Regions from separate parts of the Neobacillus canaveralius genome, predicted to be linked through region 2. Evidence: riboswitches for the same ligand, from Rfam matches in the RefSeq annotation. Region 2 holds a riboswitch; each other region holds the start of a gene.
What was found. A riboswitch is a leader RNA that binds a small molecule or an ion and turns the genes downstream of it on or off. The one in region 2 is predicted to bind cobalamin.
Positions count from the first base shown of each region.

Region 1: another riboswitch for cobalamin. It lies ahead of ABC255_RS28645 (anaerobic ribonucleoside triphosphate reductase); the one in region 2 lies ahead of ABC255_RS18665 (ABC transporter substrate-binding protein).
Region 3: another riboswitch for cobalamin. It lies ahead of ABC255_RS19580 (ribonucleoside-diphosphate reductase subunit alpha); the one in region 2 lies ahead of ABC255_RS18665 (ABC transporter substrate-binding protein).

Region 1 covers NZ_JBDFLL010000002.1:90,176-94,222, reverse strand. Annotated here, with positions in the region: gene ABC255_RS28655 (hypothetical protein) at 1-245, shown strand, start outside; gene ABC255_RS28650 (hypothetical protein) at 262-1,380, shown strand; cobalamin riboswitch at 1,597-1,793, shown strand; gene ABC255_RS28645 (anaerobic ribonucleoside triphosphate reductase) at 2,049-3,935, shown strand; gene nrdG (anaerobic ribonucleoside-triphosphate reductase activating protein) at 3,932-4,047, shown strand, end outside.
Region 2 covers NZ_JBDFLL010000001.1:3,719,746-3,723,792, reverse strand. Annotated here, with positions in the region: gene ribE (riboflavin synthase) at 1-549, shown strand, start outside; gene ribB (3,4-dihydroxy-2-butanone-4-phosphate synthase) at 575-1,690, shown strand; gene ribH (6,7-dimethyl-8-ribityllumazine synthase) at 1,720-2,187, shown strand; cobalamin riboswitch at 2,264-2,451, shown strand; gene ABC255_RS18665 (ABC transporter substrate-binding protein) at 2,619-3,581, shown strand; gene ABC255_RS18660 (FecCD family ABC transporter permease) at 3,547-4,047, shown strand, end outside.
Region 3 covers NZ_JBDFLL010000001.1:3,921,083-3,925,129, reverse strand. Annotated here, with positions in the region: gene metE (5-methyltetrahydropteroyltriglutamate--homocysteine S-methyltransferase) at 1-1,904, opposite strand, end outside; cobalamin riboswitch at 2,072-2,251, opposite strand; cobalamin riboswitch at 2,398-2,575, shown strand; gene ABC255_RS19580 (ribonucleoside-diphosphate reductase subunit alpha) at 2,709-4,047, shown strand, end outside.

The DNA of each region.
Region 1 (4,047 bases), on a different contig from region 2:
AGCGGACGGGCACTAACGGGGGACCATCAAATGACCGGGGCAGTCAGGGATTAAATACTATAAGTTTTCTAGATAAATGGTTTGTATGGAATCCATATTATGAAATCCAGCTTGTCCAATCTTATCTCTCTCAGCATACATGGTTGAATAATCAATGGGTGAATGCTCCACCTTCACCACCACCAATAGCAGCTCCTTTTTACTTAACGTTTACTGTTAACTTAGCCACAGGTAACGATAAATAAAGGAGCAAAATTGGAAATGAAACATTATTCTAAACCATATAAACTTATTAAATCTTTTGTATTAACTGGAGTATTGTCATTTGGACTTATGGCAGGAGGCCCTTTTACTGCGGCGGCTGAAATTGATAAAGCCAAAGTGGAGCCTGTTCAAGCTGCGCAAGCAAACAGTTCCGTAAATGTACATGCTAATGTAAAAGGAAACCCTGCAGTTCCTGCACAAGATACGGATTCTGTACAACTTGAGTCTCCCGTGCAACCTGAAGTTCCTGCTCAGGATAAAGAAGTAAAAGCTGAGAGTCAACATAAGGAAAAAGGTAGTATCGGAAAATCACAGGCAAGTATACATGCCAGTGAAACAGCTAAAGAGAATGCCTCAGAAAACTCTGCCATCTTTTCCGAAACACCAGTAGCAGAATATAATGAAACTTCCGAAAACCCAAATGACCTTTCTAATCCTTCAGTGGCAGAATTGAACGAAACGGATGCTACAGAGGAATATTTTTTCGGATCAGATTCCGCTACATTAGCGAATCCTGAAGGACAGGATTTTTATATAGGGAAGTTAGGCTTTGGGAACAATGTGCAATTTGATGCAAGTACAGGCGGTGCAATTTATTTCAGTAGCGCTAGAGCACAGGATGCTACCTATGTTTACGGTTACTGGTTTTTATCCGGTATGCAAACTGCGCCATCAGAAATGTCGGCAAGCGATTGGGGTGTACATCAGGCCAAATTAGCATTACAAGCCTATGAAACTATGAAAAGTGTATATGGTTCAAAAGTTAGACCTGTTATCTTTGTTGATGTAGAACCGGCTCTAACCGGTATGAAAGACTATGACTATGCAAATAATCAAATGATTTATAACGCATTTGTGGATTATCTAAATCAATATGGACAAGGTGTTAAACCTGGTACCTATTCATCTCCAGGGAGCTGGGAACGCACAATGGGGGACTTTTCACCAAGCACTCCAGGGGCTTATTGGGTCGCTTATTATCCGAGTGACATTCCTACAAATTTGACAACAAGCAATTCAGATTGGCTTAATTTCCCTGGAACAAACGAAAAGGCAGAAATTTGGCAGTACTATGGTGGATATGATGACTATAATGTAGCTTGGAAACTACCATAAACGAAATATAAGGCAATAGCAAAAACCACTTCCAATAAAAAAATTAGGAGTGGTTTTTTGTGTTTTTAAAATTTGCGTATCAAAAGGATACGAAAAAGTGATTAGAGATAAAATGAATAAAAATATTATACTTGTAAAATAAAAAAGTATCATTTACTATTATATATAGTAATTACTACATATTGATGTCTGTGTTTATATAAAAAACTATATATAGTATTTGTCTGAGAATAAGATGCGATAATCGCTTAATAGGGAATCCGGTGGGAAGCCGGAACTGCCCCCGCAACTGTAAATGCTGACGAAATAAATGACCACTGTATAAGATAGCTTAGTTTTAGGTGCTTATATGGGAAGGGTTTAAAGTAGGAGGACGCATGAGTCAGGAGACCTGTCTTATTTTGATTGTTTCAACTTCTTCGGGGACTTGAGAAGATGAAATGGTGGCCAAAAGAAGAATGTAATTCTCCATGATTCTTTGTGATGTTATCGTTTCATCTATCCGCTCAGGTTCCCTGGGTGGATTTTTTTGCGCAAAGGGAAGGAAAACGGATTAAAACTGTGGTTCGGTCGTGATTTATACGAAACGGGTAAAAAATAAAGTAGAGTTGTTCGATAGATTTACACTTATTTAGATTAAACAATAATCAGAAACGGTAGTGGAAAAAATGGACAAGTTGTTAGAACAATTTGATGAAATCGTTAACAGCAGTAATCAAGATCTAGTTCAAGAAAATGCGAATGTAGATGGATTGTCCCCCATGGGTATGATGGGGCTGTTTGCCTCTGCATCAGCAAAACAATATACCGTAGAAAATCTTTTATCAGAGGATATAAAGCAGGCCTATTTAAATGGTTATATTCATATTCACGATCTGGATTTTTATGCCAGTGGAACAACAACCTGTTGCCAGATTCAATTATCTAAACTATTAAAGAATGGATTTGATACAGGGCATGGACATATGAGGCAGCCAAAATCCATTGGGAGTGCAATGGCATTAACAAGTATTATTATCCAGGCTAATCAAAATATGCAGCATGGTGGACAATCCATTCCATGTTTCGATTACGATCTTGCTCCCTATGTTCGGATGACATTTAAAAGAAAGCTAGAGTTAGTTAAAGAGTTGGCTGTAGGTGTTAGGGAAGAATATTTGGTAAATAAAGCTTGGGATTTAACCGATAAAGATGTATTTCAAGCATGTGAGGCATTTGTACATAACAGTAACTCCATGCATTCACGCGGCGGTGGCCAAACACCTTTTATTTCAATTAATCTTGGAACGGACACATCGAAGGAAGGAAGAATGGTTACACGAAATCTTCTCCTAGCTACACAAAAAGGATTAGGAAATGGTGAAACACCTATTTTCCCTATCATCGTTTTTAAAATAAAAGCAGGCGTAAACTTTAACGAAGTAGATCCAAATTATGATTTGTATCGCTTATCATTAGAAACAACAGCGATAAGATTATTTCCAAACTACGTATTTGTTGATGCGCCTTTTAACCTACAATACTATGATGGAACACCAGGATCAGAGATTGCGACGATGGGATGTCGGACACGTGTGATTGGGAATGTAAATGGAAAGGAAACGTCAGTGGGAAGAGGAAATCTTTCTTTTACAACAATCAACCTTCCACTACTTGCAATTGAATCTGACTCATTAGACGATTTCAAAGTAAAACTAGAAAAGTATACAGATCTTTGTATTAAACAACTATATGAACGCTATCTCTACCAAGCTTCGAGGACACCCTCACATTTTAAGTTTCTATATGGGCAAGGGGTTTGGTGGAATGGGGAAGAATTAGATCCCCAAGAAAAATTAACTGAAATCCTTAAACAAGGGACGCTTTCTGTTGGCTTTGTTGGCTTATCAGAAGCACTTGTGCAATTAACCGGTAAACATCATGGTGAAAGTGAAGCATCCTTCAAGTTAGGATATGATATCATCCAATACTTACGGTCGAAAATGGACCAAGCTATAATAGATTATGGCTTAAACTATTCTTTATTAGCTACTCCTGCGGAATCTTATGCCGGAAAAGCGCTAAGGGCAGCGAGAGCTAAACACGGAGTAATACAAGGTGTAACAGATCGGGAGTATTTTACAAATAGCTTCCACGTGCCAGTTTATTATTCGATTCGTGCTATTGATAAAATCAAAATCGAAGCTCCTTTCCATAATTTAACGAATGCTGGGCACATCACATATATTGAAGTGGATGGCAATGCATCCCGTAATATTGATGCACTCGATACATTAGTTCGAGCTATGCAAAAATATGGGATTGGATACGGAAGTATTAATCATCCTGTAGATCGATGCACTAAATGCGGTTTTCAAGGAATCATTGATAATGAATGTCCGAAATGTGAAAATGATGATGAAACAAAGATTGAACGGATTAGAAGAATTACTGGATACTTAGTAGGTTCATTGGATAGATGGAATTTAAGCAAGCAGAATGAGGAACGTGATCGATTGAAACATCAGGTAGCGAGTGTCAAACATCCTAAACAGTCTAACAAGGAGCTTAGATGAGAATATTAAACATCCTTCATGACTCCATTGTTGATGGGGTAGGATTGAGAACGGTGATTTTTTTTGCTGGTTGTCCTCATCACTGCAATGGCTGTCAGAATCCAGATTCATG
Region 2 (4,047 bases):
GGCGACAGTATCTCGGTAAACGGTGTTTGTCTTACTGTAACTGGGTTTACTAACAGCCAGTTTACCGTAGATGTTATGCCAGAAACCGTTAAGGCTTCAAGCTTACAGTCTTTGAAGCGCGGCTCTAAAGTAAACTTAGAAAGAGCAATGGCAGCTGGCGGGAGATTTGGCGGTCACTTTGTTTCCGGTCACATCGATGGAACAGGTGTGATAAAAACTAAAAGGCCTGTTGAAAATGCCGTTTACTATGAAATTGAGGCCTCCCAAGAAATCTTAAAGTATGTAATCGAAAGAGGTTCCATTGCTGTTGATGGGACCAGCCTTACAGTATTTGGTGTAACAGATAATGATTTTACTCTATCACTTATCCCCCATACCTTGACTGAAAGTATCATTGGCCTTAAAGAATCAGGTGATATTGTCAATTTAGAATGCGACATGATTGGAAAGTATGTGGGGCATTTTTTAACGAGTAGACAAAATACAGGAAATAAAAAAAATCAAGCCGGTATTAGTGCGAGCTTTTTGGAAGAGAATGGATTTGCTTAAGTACATATGAAAGGAGAGATTACACGTGTTCGATAAAATTGAAGATGCCATAATTGATTTGCAAAATGGAAAAGTTATCATTGTTTGTGATGACGAGGACAGAGAAAATGAAGGTGATTTTGTCTCAATTGCTGAAAAAACCACACCAGAGGTAATCAATTTAATGGCTACGCATGGTAGGGGCTTAATCTGTGTTCCTATTGATGAGGAATTAGCACAGAAATTAGAACTTTTTCCAATGGTCGCAAACAATACGGATTCACATGGTACGGCATTTACCGTTAGTATTGACCATAAATTTACAACGACAGGGATATCAGCATTTGAGCGTTCTGCAACGGTACTAAGTATGCTCGATCCTGAATCAAAGCCTTCTGATTTCAAGCGGCCAGGGCATGTTTTCCCTTTGGTGGCCAAAAAAGGAGGAGTCTTAAGGAGAACCGGACATACTGAAGCGGCAGTGGATTTAGCAAGACTATGCGGCTCAAAGCCTGCTGGAGTCATTTGTGAAATTATGAATGAGGATGGAACCATGGCACGTGTTCCGGAGCTGCGGAAAATTGCTGATGAACTTGACGTCAAATTGATCACGATTAAAGATTTGATTGAGTATCGCAATAAAAAAGACAAGCTGGTCAAACGTGAAGTCGAAATCAATTTGCCTACGGAATTTGGTGAATTTAAGGCTGCTGGATATACAAACGTCATTGATGGTAAAGAGCATTTAGCCTTAATAAAAGGGGATATAAATCCAGAGCAGCCTATTCTTGTTCGTGTACATTCCGAGTGTTTAACGGGTGATGTTTTCGGTTCTTACCGTTGTGAATGCCGACCACAGCTGCATGCGGCACTAAGTCAGATTGAAAGAGCAGGTAATGGGGTCCTCCTTTATATGCGCCAGGGCAGTGGTTTAGTCAATAAATTAAGGGCACATGAGCAGCTAGAGGATGGTCACAACACTGGTGAAGCCGATTTACGTGAATTTGGTATTGGTGCTCAGATTTTAAAGGATCTAAGAATTAGCAAAATGAAATTGTTAACGAATAACCCGCGGAAAATAAAAGGAATTAAGGGATTTGATCTTGAAGTCGTTGAAACTGTTCCATTGCAAATGGAAATCAACGAGGAAAAGGTAAAATAAAAACTACACAATAATTTGGAGGTATGAAAATGGGACATATATATGAAGGTAATTTAGTAGGATCTGGTTTAAAGATAGGAATCGTTGTAGGACGTTTTAACGAGTTTATTACCAGTAAATTATTAAGCGGTGCGCAAGACGCTCTGAAAAGACATGGTGTTAGTGAATCAGATGTAGATATTGCTTGGGTGCCAGGGGCGTTTGAGATTCCTCTAGTAGCTCAAAAGATGGCAATTAGTAAAAAATATGACGCTGTTATTACACTTGGAACCGTAATTCGTGGTTCTACACCACATTTCGACTATGTATGTAATGAAGTTGCGAAGGGGGTTTCAAGAATTAATCTAGATAGTGGTATTCCCGTTATTTTTGGAGTATTAACAACGGAATCGATTGAACAGGCAATTGAGCGTGCAGGAACAAAGGCTGGAAATAAAGGCTGGGATGTTGCAACTGGTGCTATTGAAATGGCTAATTTATTGCGAACTTTCGAATAATAAAAAGATTTTTGGCGAAATTTGCATAAAAATATAGCTTTCATTTTTATTTACTATATAATTATGTCTATCATAAAAAAATTATTGGAGAATAGGTGCTGAAAATCTTATCGATTTTTAGCTTAAAAGGGAAGTTGGTTAAAATCCAACGCGGTCCCGCCACTGTAAATGGGAGCAACCTGCAAAATGTCACTGTCAACTGATGGGAAGACGTAGGAAGCAATGACCATGAGCCAGGAAACCTGCCTTATTCTTGTGCCCCAAAAAGAACCTACGAGGATAGGGAGGTGTGGACGACTAGAGTCATTTATTAATGGCATTTAATCAAACCAACATCTCTACGTAACGTGGAGATGTTTTTTTGTTTGAATTTTTTAGAGGGTGCAGTTTTTTTGTGATGTATTTTGGCGTAATTCATAGGGGGAAGAAAGATGAAAAAGTTATCAGCATTATTATTATTTCTTTTGTTAACAATAGGTGCACTAGCAGCATGTGGTGAACAGAAAGAAACTGTAAAGGATGAAGGAAACAGCAGCACGGAGCAAAAAGGGGAGGAAACGGCTTATCCAGTTACCATTAAAGATGCATTAGATAATGAGGTTACGATAAATGCAAAGCCAGAAAAAATCGTTTCATTGATTCCGAGTAATACTGAGATTGCTTTTGCACTTGGGCTGGGAGAAGAAGTTGTAGGTGTTTCCGATTTTGATAATTATCCTGAAGAAGCCACAACAAAAGAGAAAATTGGCGGGATGGAAATCAACATCGAAAAAATAATTTCATTGCAGCCAAACCTAGTGTTAGCACATGCCTCTGCAATGAATGGGACAGAAGGCCTGCAACAGTTAAGAGATGCTGGGCTGACAGTTTTAGTTATAAATGATGCTCAAAATTTCGAGCAAATATATGATTCGATTGCTATGATTGGTAAGGCAACAGGTGAAAACAAGAAAGCAGAAGAACTGATTAAAAGTATGCAGGATAAATTAGCAGAAATTAAAGCCAAGGCTGGAGAAATCAAAGAAAAGAAAAAAGTATTTGTAGAGGTATCTCCTGCTCCTGAAGTGTTCACAACAGGAAAAAACACATTTATGGATGATATGATTACTCTGATTAATGCTGAAAATATTGCAAATGACCAAGAAGGCTGGATTAAAATCGATCAAGAAGAGATGATTGACCGAAATCCAGATGTCATCATTACTACATATGGTTTTTATACTGAAAATGCTGCTGAACAAGTGTTATCTAGACAAGGCTGGGAAAATGTCAATGCGATTAAAAATAAGCAAGTCATCGATGTAGATTCTGATCGCGTGACCCGCTCTGGCCCAAGGATTGTTGAAGGAGTAGAGGAACTTGCAAAGGCTGTCTATCCAGAAGTTTTTAAATAATAAAATACTAGCCTATATAATTGCGGGAAGTTTCCTTCTCTTTTCAGTATTATTAGGAATTTCGATAGGAACCGTTTCGGTTCCTATCTTTACCATTATTGAAATTATCATATCAAAGCTCCTAGGAACGTTTCCACTAGATAAAATCGATCCCATGTTTTCAAGTATTGTTTTAAATATCCGGTTACCTCGAGTCATTCTGGCTGGTTTAGTAGGGGCGTCACTCGCAATAGCAGGTGCAGCCTTTCAGGGACTATTAAGGAATCCTTTAGCAGATCCATATACTTTAGGAGTATCTTCCGGTGCATCCGTTGGGGCAGTACTGACTTTATTTTTTCAACTATCAATCCCCGTCATCGGCAGCTTTACCCTTCCATTACTCAGTATTTTGTTTTCATGGGCTACGATTTTTTTAGTGCTCGCCTTCGCCAGGAAAATTGAACGCTCGATGAGAGTGGAAACCATT
Region 3 (4,047 bases), 200 kb from region 2:
GAAGTGGCGAGTTTAAATGCATTTACGGCCCATGACAAATATTCGTTCCAATCCTCTTTCCTAAGTGGCAAGCCTTCACGTAAAGCGGGTTCGTCCACCTGAATAATGGCAATGCCAGCACTTTCTAATGCTTGAATTTCTTCCTTTAACGCTAAAGCAATTTGGTTGGCTACCTGTTCACGAGAAAGATCATCACGGACAAAAGACCAATTTAAGATGGTGACAGGGCCTGTTAACATTCCTTTAACATATTTTGATGTTAATTGCTGTGCTTCTACAACTTCCTTTACTGTCATTGGCGATATCCACTCGACGTCACCATAAATAATAGGCGGTTTCACACAACGTGACCCATATGATACCACCCAGGCTTTTTCTGTAAAAGCAAATCCTTTCAACTTTTCACCAAAGTACTCCACCATATCGGTTCGCTCAAATTCACCATGCACGAACACATCAAGGCCAATTTCTTCCTGAATTTGAATCCAGCGGGCCGTTTCACTTTTCAAAAACTCAGCATATTGTGAGTCGGTAATTTCTTTTTTACGCCATGCGGTACGAGTTCTTTTTACTTGTTTTGATTGTGGGAAGCTTCCAATCGTGGTTGTTGGAAAATCCGGTAATTGTAACGCCTCTTGCTGTAAAGATTGACGTTCTTGAAATCGCATTGGACGTGTAAAATGCTCTTGTCTAACTTGTAATAAAAGCTCTTTGACACGTGGATTTTTCCTCACCTCGTGCTGCTCTAAGGCTTGAATTGCCACTATACTTTGTGACACATTTTTACTTCCTGACCATTTCTCATCTGAAACAAAGGATGTTATATGAGTTAACTCGATGATTTTTTCATCCGCAAAGGATAAGGCATTTAGTAATGTCAGATCTAGAGTCTTTTCAGATTTTGTTGTAACAGGTACATGCTGTAAACTGCAAGAGGATTGAACCCAGGCTTCATTTACGCCGCTTAAGGATAAAATAGCTTTGGTCATCATTGCTTTTTCAGCTAAACTTGCACGCCAAATATCACGCCCATTTATGATTCCAATCCCTAATACCTTATCTTGTGGGAAACCGTATTTACGGAGTGAAGCCATATTCTCATCTGCACCATGAACAAAATCAAGACCGACACCTGCGACGGGCAATTGGATGAGCTCTGCATACGCTGAAAGACCTTCAAAATAGGTTTGTAACATCAGTTTTGCTGCAGGTACTTCTTCAGCTAATTGTTTATATATTTGTTGAACCAGTTTAATATCTTCCGGTGGAAGTGAAAGAACTAATGCTGGTTCTTCCACTTGAATCCACTGTGCTCCTGCATCTACAAGTTGTTGGAGTACTTGAGCATAAAGAGGCAAGAGTCTTAAAATAAAAGCTGCTTTTGATATCGAATCGTAGCCTTTAGATAATTGAACAAAAGTGTAGGGACCAATAATAGTTGGCTTTGTAATTAGACCTAGTTCGAACTTCGCTTCTAAAAAATAATCTAAAATGTAGTTTTGAGTTAATTTTAGTGGTTGGTCTTCATATTCAGGCACAATGTAGTGGTAATTTGTATTAAACCATTTAGTCATCTCAGAAGCCACTACATCATTTGCTCCACGTGCCATTGCGTAATAAGTCTTAAGATTTACCTTTTCGCCTGTCCACTTATAACGGGCTGGAATTAAACCGAACATGGTCGCAAGGTCCAGCATACGATCATAAAAAGTAAAGTCTCCAACCGTGATTATGTCTAATCCTAATGATTGCTGATGTTTCAAATGATTTAAGCGAATGGTTTTCATTTCAAAGATAAACTGTTCCTCCGATTTATCATCCTTCCAAAACGATTCAACACATCGTTTCCATTCTCGATTTCCGCCAATGTATGGGTAGCCAATGGCTGTACTAGCTAAATTCATTTACGATTCCTCCTTTTTCTTTACATATTTCCAAATACAAAAAAGCCATCTCCGTATATAGGAAATGGCTATACAATCAAGTTAAAGGTATGTTAAAAAAAACAATACTGCTCTTAACTCGTTTGTCGTACAAATGAATGTCACCACCTATTTCCACGTAGGTATCTGGTGTGTACTAGACATTGGCAGGTCTCCTGGCTTATCATCAATGCTCCTCACACCTTCCCATCATAGACAGTGGTAATTGTGATTCACTCCGAATTACAGTTGCGGGACAGCGACGGACTTGCACCGTTCTTCCCTTTTAAGCCAAGCATAAGCTTGGCACCAAATCTTACACGATATGTAATTGCCACTTAATATATCACATAAAAAATCATTCGTACATAATTTTCTGAGAATTAATTTTGTTATTGTCAAAGTGAGAATAGTATATTATATTTGGAGCTATACAATATTTAGTATTGATTTTGAAATTAAACACTAAATATAGATAATGACCAATATGAATGGTGTCTGTATGGACTTAATAGGGAATCTGGTGAGAAACCAGAACTGTACCCGCAACTGTAAGTGCTGACGAAATAATCATATCCACTGTCTTTGGACGGGAAGGGATTAGAGTAGGGAGAAGCACAAGTCAGGAGACCTGCCATTTCTATTACGTATTATCTTCTTCGGGAGCTGGGAAGATATAACGAGGGTATCCTACTATTACAGTGAATGAGCCTGTATTATAGATTATTCCACGTTATCAAACCCATCTTCAATGATGGGTTTTTTTGTCGTTTCACTCACGAAGTCATTACGAAAAGAAATGAGGAACTTTGTATGGAAGTAAAAAGTATTTTTTCAGAAAAGGAATCTGTTTTGGCAGCAATAAAAAGAGCTTCCGAAAAATATAAACTGGACACAACAGAATTAGCTGAAAAGGTTGCTAGTCTTGAAGATTCATCAATATATGAACAATCCCTTTTTTATGCCTTAAATCAAATTTCAATGACCGACCCAAACTGGACCTTTCTGGCAGCAAATCTTTATTTACAGGAACTTTATCAAAATGCGTCAAGCAGCAGGGGATACAAGCCTGAAGAAAAATACGGAGATTTTTACACTCTAATTGCTGAATTAACCAAAATAGGAATCTATTCTGGGGATCTTTTACAGGACTATTCAAAAGAAGAGATTGAACTATTAGGTGCAGAAATAACGTCAGAACGGGACCATTTGTTTAATTATATAGGGTTGTTTTTACTAGCAGATCGTTATTTGGCAAAAGATTATGACGGGAAACTGTACGAGTTACCTCAAGAGCGCTTTATGATCATCGCCATGACATTGATGAGAAAAGAACAAGAGGGAAACCGGATAAACCTGGTAAAAGAGGCATACTGGGCACTTAGTAACTTATATATGACCGTTGCTACACCAACTCTATCAAATGCCGGAAAAAGCTTTGGACAGCTATCTTCCTGTTTTATAGATACAGTAGACGATTCTTTAGATGGAATCTATTTAAATAATTGGGACATTGCTAGATTAAGCAAGGATGGCGGCGGTCTAGGTGTCTATCTAGGCAAGGTACGCGCCTTAGGTTCAGATATTAAGAGATTTAAAGGTAATTCCTCTGGGGTGGTGCCATGGATTCGTCTTATTAATGATACGGCTGTGAGTGTCGATCAATTGGGCCAAAGGCAGGGAGCAATCGCCGTTTATTTAGATGTTTTTCATAAAGATATTATGAATGGGTTTTTAGACTTAAAAACAAATAACGGTGACGAAAGACGAAAGGCTCATGATCTTTTTACAGGTGTTTCAATACCAGACTTGTTTATGAAGAAATTAGAAGAGGTAGATGAAAGCGGTAGAAGTATTGGAGAATGGCATACCTTTTGTCCACATCAAGTAAAACAAATTATGGGGTGGAAGGATCAAAACGGTAATACCCTTGGTTTGGAGGACTTTTATGACGAGTGTGATGAGAAGTTTTTTACAGAAAAGTATGAAGAAGCAGTAAACCATCCGTTTCTTCCTCGAAAAACTTATCGGGCAATGGATATTATGGCGAGGATTATGATTTCTCAATTAGAAACCGGTACGCCGTATATGTTTTATCGGGATGAGGTCAATCGTCAAAATCCAA